DNA from 2 places in the Bradyrhizobium sp. NP1 genome. Region 2 is predicted to be linked to the other one. Evidence: riboswitches for the same ligand, from Rfam matches in the RefSeq annotation. Region 2 holds a riboswitch; the other holds the start of a gene.
The links. A riboswitch is a leader RNA that binds a small molecule or an ion and turns the genes downstream of it on or off. The one in region 2 is predicted to bind cobalamin.
Positions count from the first base shown of each region.

Region 1: linked by a shared signal. The riboswitch ahead of QOU61_RS20410 (TonB-dependent siderophore receptor) and the one ahead of QOU61_RS28380 (DUF1636 family protein) in region 2 are both predicted to bind cobalamin.

Region 1 covers NZ_CP127385.1:4,241,259-4,245,767, forward strand. Annotated here, with positions in the region: gene QOU61_RS20410 (TonB-dependent siderophore receptor) at 1-1,664, opposite strand, end outside; cobalamin riboswitch at 1,913-2,114, opposite strand; gene QOU61_RS20415 (tetratricopeptide repeat protein) at 2,199-3,683, opposite strand; gene QOU61_RS20420 (hypothetical protein) at 3,682-3,867, shown strand; gene QOU61_RS20425 (DMT family transporter) at 3,913-4,509, opposite strand, start outside.
Region 2 covers NZ_CP127385.1:5,834,354-5,838,862, reverse strand. Annotated here, with positions in the region: gene QOU61_RS28390 (cobyric acid synthase) at 1-1,308, opposite strand, end outside; gene cobO (cob(I)yrinic acid a,c-diamide adenosyltransferase) at 1,329-1,985, opposite strand; cobalamin riboswitch at 2,023-2,241, shown strand; gene QOU61_RS28380 (DUF1636 family protein) at 2,329-2,703, shown strand; gene cobW (cobalamin biosynthesis protein CobW) at 2,700-3,764, shown strand; gene cobN (cobaltochelatase subunit CobN) at 3,764-4,509, shown strand, end outside.

The sequences.
Region 1 (4,509 bases), 1.6 Mb from region 2:
GCACGACCGAAAAAGTCCGTTCCAGAGGTCGGCGTAAAGGTCTGCGAATAGCTCGCATAGGGCGCAACGCCGTTGCTGAAATTGTAGATCAGGCCGCCGTTGTAGGTGAGGCCATGATCGGGCTGCAGCGTCCATGGCGGGTTGGAGAGCACGCCGGTCGTCGTGTTGAGCGTGCGCGTCTTCTGGTCCTGCTCAAGGTTGTCATAACGCACACCGGCGAGGACCGACAGGCGGCCGATCTCGGTGCGGTCCTGGATGTAAGTGCCGAACTGGCGCTGATCCTGGTAGCGGTTCGTGGTGATGATCGGGGTCGGCACCGGCGTTCCGTAGGCCGGGCTATAGAAATTGAAGTTGGTGGCGGCCGCCGTGCCCGTCCCCTGGTAGTTGGGCACGGCCGAATAATCGACGCCGAACAGCACGTGATGGCGCAACATCCCGTTATCGAAATCCGCCTTGAGACGGTTGTCGATCTGATACATGTCGATCTGGAAGGTCTGGTTGGCGGCCATCCGCGCAGTGGTCGTGGTGCTTGCCGACGCCCTGCTCTGCACCTCGTTCAAATTGATGTCGATATTCTGGTAATAGAAGTTCTGCTGGAACGAGAAGACCTCGTTCATCTGGTGCTTGAACTCGTAGCCGATGCGGGCCTGCTGCACGGATGTGTCGTGAAAGCCGGGCTCGCCGAGGAAGAGATTGCGCGAGATGAACTGACCGGTCGGGCCCGGCACGACTGCCCCCTGATAGGGCAGCGGCTGCAGCACGGTGACGTGGGGATCGTACTGATAGGCCGCGAGGATCGTCAGGCTGGTGTCCTCGTTGCGCCAGGTGAAGGACGGCGCGAAATAGGCGCGCTCGTTCCGGGTGAAATCGATTTCGCCGTCGCCGAACCTGCCGACGCCGACCACGCGATAGAGCAGCGAACGATCCGACGTGACCGGACCGCCGACGTCGAACGCGCCTTCCATCGTGTTGCGCAGGCCGAACCGTAGCAGCGCCTCGCCGAACGCCTGGTCGGTGGGCCGCTTGCTGGTGATGTCCCAGAGGCCGCCGGGACTGCCCTGCCCGTACAGCGTCGCCGCCGGTCCCTTCAGCACGTCGATGCGCTCGAACCCATAAGGCTCCAGCCCGTAATTGTTGACGTTGAGCCTGAGCCCGTCGAGGAATTGCAGCGCCTGAAATCCCCGGATCGACACGAAGTCGCGCGTGAACTGGCCCTCGCGGAAATAGCTGCTGACGCCCGCGGTATATTGCAGCGCCTCGCGCACGCTCTGGGCGTCGCGGTCGGCGATCTCCTGTTGCGTCACCGTCGAGACCGAGCGCGGCAGCTGGAGAATGGGTGTTGCGACCTTGGCGCCGGCCGTGGTGGTTTGCGCGAAATAACCTTCAATGCCGTCACGTGGCAGGCTCGCGGCATTTTCGGCTGGCGCGATCGGCGCGGGATTGGCGTGCGAGCGTGCCGCCCTCGCCGTCCGCCGCGCCGCATTGCGCGGCCTTGCGCCGGGATCGGCCGCGGAACGCGGCGTGGCCTGCCCCGGCTGCACGACAACAGGCGGCAGCGTCGGATCGGGCCGGGCCTGCTGAGCTTCGGCCGACCCGCCCGCCGCGATCGCGCCGATCAGTGCGACCGCAACCGCGGTCCCAACCCGTGAAAAATCTCCACCCACACAACTTGAATGAATTCGCAACAAAACAACCCCCATCGCGCGAATGACGGTGAACACGCACGCCCCTATGGGCGCGCGCATCACCGCGCACGACGCCGGCACGGCCTACGGCAGCTCTTTCAATGGCAAAACCGAACGGACCCCACGGCAACGTGACACGTCACCGCGACAAACCCTCCACGAGAGCGCCCGAAGGTCTCTCAAGCTGAAGAGTTTCGCTTCGGCTCACCCCGTCCGATGCGTCTCGCCCGTGACCACGACTGACGGCAGGTCTCCTGGCTCGCGGGTCACCGCCTCGTGGTCGCCTTCCCAGATCCAAGGGGATCCAGTGGCCAATGACACGAGGCTCGCCGCTTACAGTTGCGGGGGCAGCTGCGGCGTTGGGAAAATTCCCGCACCGCATTCCCTTTTCATCTCGAAAAAACGAGAACCGTCGAGGATCACCCTAGGTTTGCGAAGCGCTCACTGTCAAGCAGCGCGACAGTCGCGCTTGTGCGCAGCACCTGGTGCTGTGGCGAAATGTCCCGTCGCCCGCTACTCCTTGGATGCGCTGGCTTCCTTCGGCGCCGCTGCCGCCTTCGCCTGCTCGGCATGCACGAGGTTTTCGCCGGCGACCTCGTTCTTGGCGTCGGCCAGCGTCGCGGCGCGAAACTCGGCGATGGCCTCGTCGAGCTTGCCCTCGTCGCGAAAGACCAGGCCGAGATTGTTGTGCGCCCAGCTATAGGTGGGATCGATCGAGATCGCCTCGCGGTATTCCGCGATCGCCGGATTGACGTCGCCGCCGGCACCGGCCTTGTCCTTGAGCACGTCGCCGACGCTGACATGCAGCGTCGCGACCTGCCTCTTGTCCTTGGTGCTTTCGAGCGCGGCGCGGTATTCGGCCAGCGCGCCGTCGAGATCGCGCTGCCTGCGTAGCGCCGCGGCGAGATTCCAGTGGGCGTGGACATATTTCGGATCGAGCAGCAGCGCCTTGTGGTATTCGGCGATCGCGGCGACAACCTCGTTGCGGCGCGCCAGCGCAATGCCAAGATTGTTGTAGGGCAGCGGATAGCGCGGATCGACCGCGATGGCCTGGCGATAGGCGTCGACGGCGCCGTCAAGGTTGCCGTGGGGGCCCGCCTTCTCGGCGAGCGCGACGCCGATATTGTTGTAGGCGGTGGCCGAGCGCGGATTGATGCCCAGCACGCGGCGGAACTGCACCATGGCGTCGTCGAACCGGCCCTGGCGCTGCAAGGCGAGGCCCAGCTGGTTGTGCGGCTGCGGATTGCTCCAGTTCAGGCTGATCGCCTTGCGGTACATGCCTTCGGCCTGCGCGAACTCGCCGCGATCGAGCAGGTCGTTGCCCTTGAGCATGTAGGCCCATTGCACGTTGACGTCGTTTTCCTCGAAGCGGGCGATGATGTCGTCGGCCCTCATCAGGCTCTGCTGCCGGTGATCGCGGAACAGCACGACCGCGTTCACGGAGGGCTTGATCGTTTCCATGATGGCGGGCGCGGCCTTCATCATCAGTTCGTCCGGATTGTCGGACTCGAATCCGCTGGAGAACACCTGCCTGCCGTCGACCCGCACGCGCAGTGCGTATTTTTCACGGAAAACCAGCTCGCCCGAGATCGCAGCGCCATTGCGGTAATGCAGCACGCTGCGGATCGAGGACACGATGGCGTTGAGCGACAGCCCGATGGTCGGCACGACGAAATCGGGCATCTCGTCGCGCGCATAGATGTTGAGGTCGAGGTTGGAGTTGAAGTTCGCCTTGTCGGAGAGCGCGATGCTGTTGTTGACGCTGCCATAGCCGTTGATCGCGTCGCGCAGGCGGTGGCTCGCCACTTCCGGCGTGTAGCCGGCCTCCGCCAGCGCGGCAGGCACCGAGATCGGCTCGATGGTGACGACGTCGCGGGCAAGATCCCGCACGATCAGCCCGCAGATCACGGCGGCAACCGCGATCCAGGTCAGCGCCAGCAGGTTGCTGATCGTGGCAAATTGCGCGATCCAGCCGAGCATCGCGACGAAGCGCGACATGAAATTCGACCACCGGGAAGCTGCTTCCGCCATCGCCGGTCTCCGCCGGTTGCAACGGGTTTATACTGCAATCCTAGAGCATGATCCGGAAAGTGTGCAGCGGTTTTCCGAAAAGATCATGCTCAATCAAAAATGCTCGGCGCCGCTGCGCGAGCTTACGGTAGCAGACACCCCTTGCGTGTGAAGCAGCCCACATCACCGCCGCGGAATTGAGCGGGAACCTCGGCCCTCAGCGGATCGCGAGCGCGACGCCGGCGAGCGTGAAGACCAGCGCGGCGATCTGGACCACGCCCAGCGGCTCGTGCAGCGTGACCGCGGAGGCCACGACGCCGATCACCGGCACCGCCATGGTGCCGATCGCGGCCACCGATGCCGGCAGCCGGGCGAGCGCCGCAAACCAGCTCACAAAGCAGATGCAGAACTGCACCACGACGGCATAGATCAGGAGCACCCAGCCGAGCGGGGTCACCGCGTTCCACTGCGGGTGCTCGATGATCGGCCCGATGATCGCAACCGGCAGGCAGCCGAGCCCGACCTGCCAGGCGGCGGCGGGAAGCGGCGACAGCTTGATCGGCAGCTTCTTGGAAAGCACCGTGCCGAACGCAAAGCCGATCGCCCCGCAAAGGGCCAGGATCGTGCCGGGCAGTTTCGCCTGGTTGGCCGAGATGCCGCTGCCGCCCATGATGACGGCAAGCCCGGTGAGGGCCATCAGGAGCGCGATGGTGCGCGCGAGCGTCGGCCGCTCGCCCAGCACAGGCCAGGCGATCAGCGCCGCCCAGACCGGCATGGTGTAGGCGATCAGCGCGGCCTCGCTCGCCGGCAGCCA
Region 2 (4,509 bases):
GAACGCATCCGAACCAAACAGCCCGTGCAGGTAGCTGCCATGCACGCGGCTATCGCCCGACATCGCGCCTTCCGGCGTGCCGTCGAGAATGGCAAAGGGCCGGGCGCGATCCGCCCCGTCGGTGCGTCCGATATGGATTTCATAGGCTTCGATTGGCAGCCGGGTCGGGGCGTGAACGGCCGCAACACGGGTCAGCGTCTTCTGCGGCGTCATGACAGTCGTCACATCGAGCAGGCCGAGGCCTTGCGTTTCGCCCGCCGGCCCTTCGATCCCTTCGGGATCGGCGACGCTGTGTCCCAGCATCTGGTAGCCGCCGCACAGGCCGAGCACATGGCCGCCGCGGCGATGATGGGCAATGAGATCGATGTCCCAGCCTTGTTTGCGCAGGAAGGCGAGATCGCCGCGCGTCGACTTCGTGCCCGGCAGGATGACCAGTTTCGCATCACCCGGGATCGCTTCGCCCGGCCGCACCATCACGAGGTCGACCTCGGGTTCGAGCTTGAGCGGATCGAGGTCGTCGAAATTCGCGATCCGCGACAGCGCCAGAAAAGCAATCCTGCATTTGCCGGGCTTGGTCGCGCCTGACAGCCCCAGCGCGTCCTCGGCCGGCAGCTCGGCGGCACGGGCGAAATACGGCAGCACGCCAAATCCGCGCCAGCCGGTGCGCGCTTCGATCGCCCGATAGCCGTCGTCGAACAGCGCCGGATCGCCGCGGAACTTGTTGATGATGAAGCCTTCGATCATCGCGGCGTCATCGGGGTCGATCACAGCCTTGATGCCGACGAGCTGCGCGATGACGCCGCCGCGATCGATGTCGCCGACCAGGATGACAGGCACATCCGCCTTGCGCGCAAAGCCCATATTGGCGATATCGGCCTTGCGCAGGTTGATTTCCGCGGCGCTGCCGGCGCCTTCGACGAGCACCAGGTCGGCGCGATCCTTCAGGCGCTGGAAGCTTTCCAGGACAGGCGCCATCAGCGACGGCTTCATGGCCGCATAGTCGCGCGCGCGCAGTGTCGCGACGCGGCGTCCCTGCACGATGACCTGCGAGCCGACATCGGTTTCGGGCTTCAGCAGCACCGGATTCATGTCGGTGTGCGGCTCGGCGCCTGCGGCGAGCGCCTGCAGCGCCTGGGCGCGCCCGATCTCGCCGCCGTCGACCGTGACCGCCGCGTTGTTCGACATGTTCTGCGGCTTGAACGGAAGCACGCTTTTGCCCCGGCGCGTCGCGGCGCGGGCAAGGCCGGCGACGACCAGCGACTTGCCGACATCGGAGCCTGCGCCCTGGATCATCAATGCGCGCGCCATCGCGAGCGTCGCCTTCCTGTTCAGAATTCGACGCCGGGCTGCGCCTTGATGCCGGAGCGGAACGGATGCTTCACCAGCGTCATCTCGGTGACGAGATCGGCCGCGTCGATCAGTTCCTGCTTGGCGTTGCGGCCGGTGAGGACGACATGCGTCATCGCCGGCTTTTCGTTCTTCAGGAATTCAACCACTTCGCTGACATCGAGGTAATCGTAGCGGAGCGCAATGTTGATCTCGTCGAGCACGACCATGCGCAAGGTGGGATCGGCGATCAATTGCTTGGCCTTTTCCCAACCGGCTCGGGCGGCCGCGATGTCGCGGGCGCGGTCCTGCGTTTCCCAGGTAAAACCTTCGCCCATGGCGTGGAACTGACACAGGTCGGCGAAATGTCCGGTCAAGAGGCGCCGCTCGCCGGTATCCCATGCTCCCTTGATGAACTGCACGACCGCGCACGGGAAGCCGTGCGCCACGCAGCGCAGGATCATGCCGAAGGCTGAGGAGGATTTTCCCTTTCCCGCGCCGGTGTGAACGATGATCAGTCCCTTTTCGCCGCTCTTGGTCGCCATCATGCGGTCGCGGGCGGCCTTTTTCTTCGCCATCCGTTCGGCGTGATGCGCGTCGAGCGACGTGTCGGAGACGAGCGTTCCTTCGTTCCCGGCGGTATCCGATTCGGAGACCATTGACGCTCCTTTGGCTTGACAAGTTCCGGCCCAGGGCAAATGGTGGGCCGACGTTGGTTCCTGTCCTACGACAGGCGAAGAGGGAATGCGATAGGGGTTGAGTCCTTCAATCTCAAGCCCGAAAAGCAGCCGCCCCCGCGACCGTGACCGGAGAGATGCCCTTGAAGCCACTGACCCCATGGGGTCGGGAAGGCGGGTGTCGAAGGGGAAACCCTGCTCCGCAAGCCGGGAGACCTGCCAGCGCAACGATCGAGACCGGCGGACGGGGTGTTCCGCGACGGGGAAGCGGATTCCTTTGGGTCCGCGTGCCTCATCGCCTCCGCCTGTTGTCAAAGGAAGGGCGATGACCGTCACGCTTCACGTCTGCATCACTTGCCGCGCCGGCGAAACGATTCCCGAAGGACAGCCCACGCCGGGCGCGCGCCTGCGCGACGCCATTGTCGAGGCCGGCGTGCCATCCGGCGTTCACCTGGTGCCGGTCGAATGCCTGTCCGCCTGCAGCCAGGGCTGCTCGGTCGCGCTCAGCGCGCCGGGCCGCTGGTCCTATGTCTATGGCCGCTTGTCTGCCGTCAACGCGCCTGACGTCGTCGCGGGTGCGGCGGCCTATGCGGCCGCGCCCGACGGCATCGTGCCCTGGCGCACGCGCCCCGAAATCTTCCGCAAGCAATCGCTTGCCCGCATCCCGCCCATACCTGCCCTGCCGGAGGCCGCCGAGTGAATTCCCTTGCCAAGGTTCCAGTGACCGTCATCACCGGCTTTCTCGGGTCGGGCAAGACCACGCTGATCCGTCATCTGATCGCCAATGCCAACGGCCGCAAGCTCGCGGTGCTCGTCAACGAGTTCGGCAGCGTCGGCGTCGACGGCGAGATTCTGAAATCCTGCGCCGATGCCGATTGCCCGGCCGAGAACATCATCGAGCTCGCCAATGGCTGCATCTGCTGCACGGTGGCCGACGATTTCATTCCGGCGATCGAGCAGCTCCTCTCGCGCCGCGTGAAGCCCGATCACATCCTGATCGAGACCTCGGGCCTTGCGCTGCCCAAGCCGTTGTTGAAGGCGTTCGACTGGCCGGACATCCGCTCACGCATCACGGTCGACGGCGTGATCGCGCTGGCCGACGCGGAGGCCGTGGCGGCGGGACGCTTTGCGCCCGATCCCGATGCGGTCGAAGCGCAGCGCGCGGCCGACGACAATCTCGATCACGAGACGCCGCTGTCCGAAGTGTTCGAGGATCAGATCGCATGCGCTGATATCGTGCTGCTCACCAAGACCGATCTGACGGACGAAGCCGGGCTCGAAGCGGCGAGAGCGGCGATCTCAGCGGAGATGCCGCGCGCGGTTCCGATGCTGCCCATCGTCGACGGCGCGATCGACACGCGGGTGATCCTCGGCCTTGAAGCCGCGGCGGAGGATGATCTCGCCGCACGCCCCTCGCATCACGACGGCGAGGAGGAGCATGAGCACGACGATTTCAATTCCGTGGTCGTCGAGCTTGGCGAGGTCGGCGATGTCGATGCGTTGGTCGGTGCCATTCAGCGCCTGGCGCGCGAGCAGAACGTGCTGCGCGCCAAAGGCTATATCGCTATCGCGGGCAAGCCGATGCGGCTGCTGGTGCAGGCGGTCGGCGAGCGCGTGCGGCATCAGTTCGACAAGCCCTGGGGCGCGCGGTCGCGGCGCTCAAGGCTGGTTCTGATCGGCGAGCGTGCCGATATCGATGCGCCGGAAATCAGGAGGGCGCTCGAGACGTCTGGATTTGCGATTGCGGGATTTGCCACCTGATGCATGTCGTCTTTCGCGAGAGCCGCGGGCTTGAGGAGACCGCGACGCCAAGGGATCTCGGCCAGGACCCGGCCGAGCTCGTGGCGCTCTCGTTTTCCGACAGCGATCTCGCCGTCTTTGCCGCCGGCTGGCGGCGCGGCCGAGCCAGTCTGCCCTCGCTGCGGCTCGCCAACCTCGCGGACCTCCGCCATCCGCTGTCGGTCGACACCTATATCGAGCGGACGTTGTCGCATGCGCGCGGCGTGCTGGTGCGCCTGATCGGCGGCGAGTCCTACTGGCAGTATGGTCTGGCCGCGCTGCATGAGCTCGCGAAACAACGCAACATCGCGCTGGCCGTGCTCCCTGCCGACGGCCGCGACGATTTTCGCCTCGACGCACTCTCGACGCTTCCGGTCTCGACGCTGCGCCGGCTGAAAGCGCTGTGCGACAAGGGCGGTGCCACGGCCGCGCAGGCCGCGATCGCGCAGCTCGCGCTGGCGGCGGGCCTTTATGCGGGACCGGTGATCGGCGAAATCGATATTCCCCAAACGGGTTTCTACGATCCGCAGCGGGGCGTGCTCGCCGCATTACCCGATTGCGGCGAACGCCCGTTCGCGCTCGTCACCTTCTACAGGTCGTATCTCGCCGCCGCCGACACCGGTCCGGTCGACGCGCTGATCAGGGCCTTGCGGCAAAGGGGCTTTGCCAGCCATGGCGCCTTCGTGCCGTCACTCAAGGCGCCCGGCGTCCCGGCATGGCTTGAGGA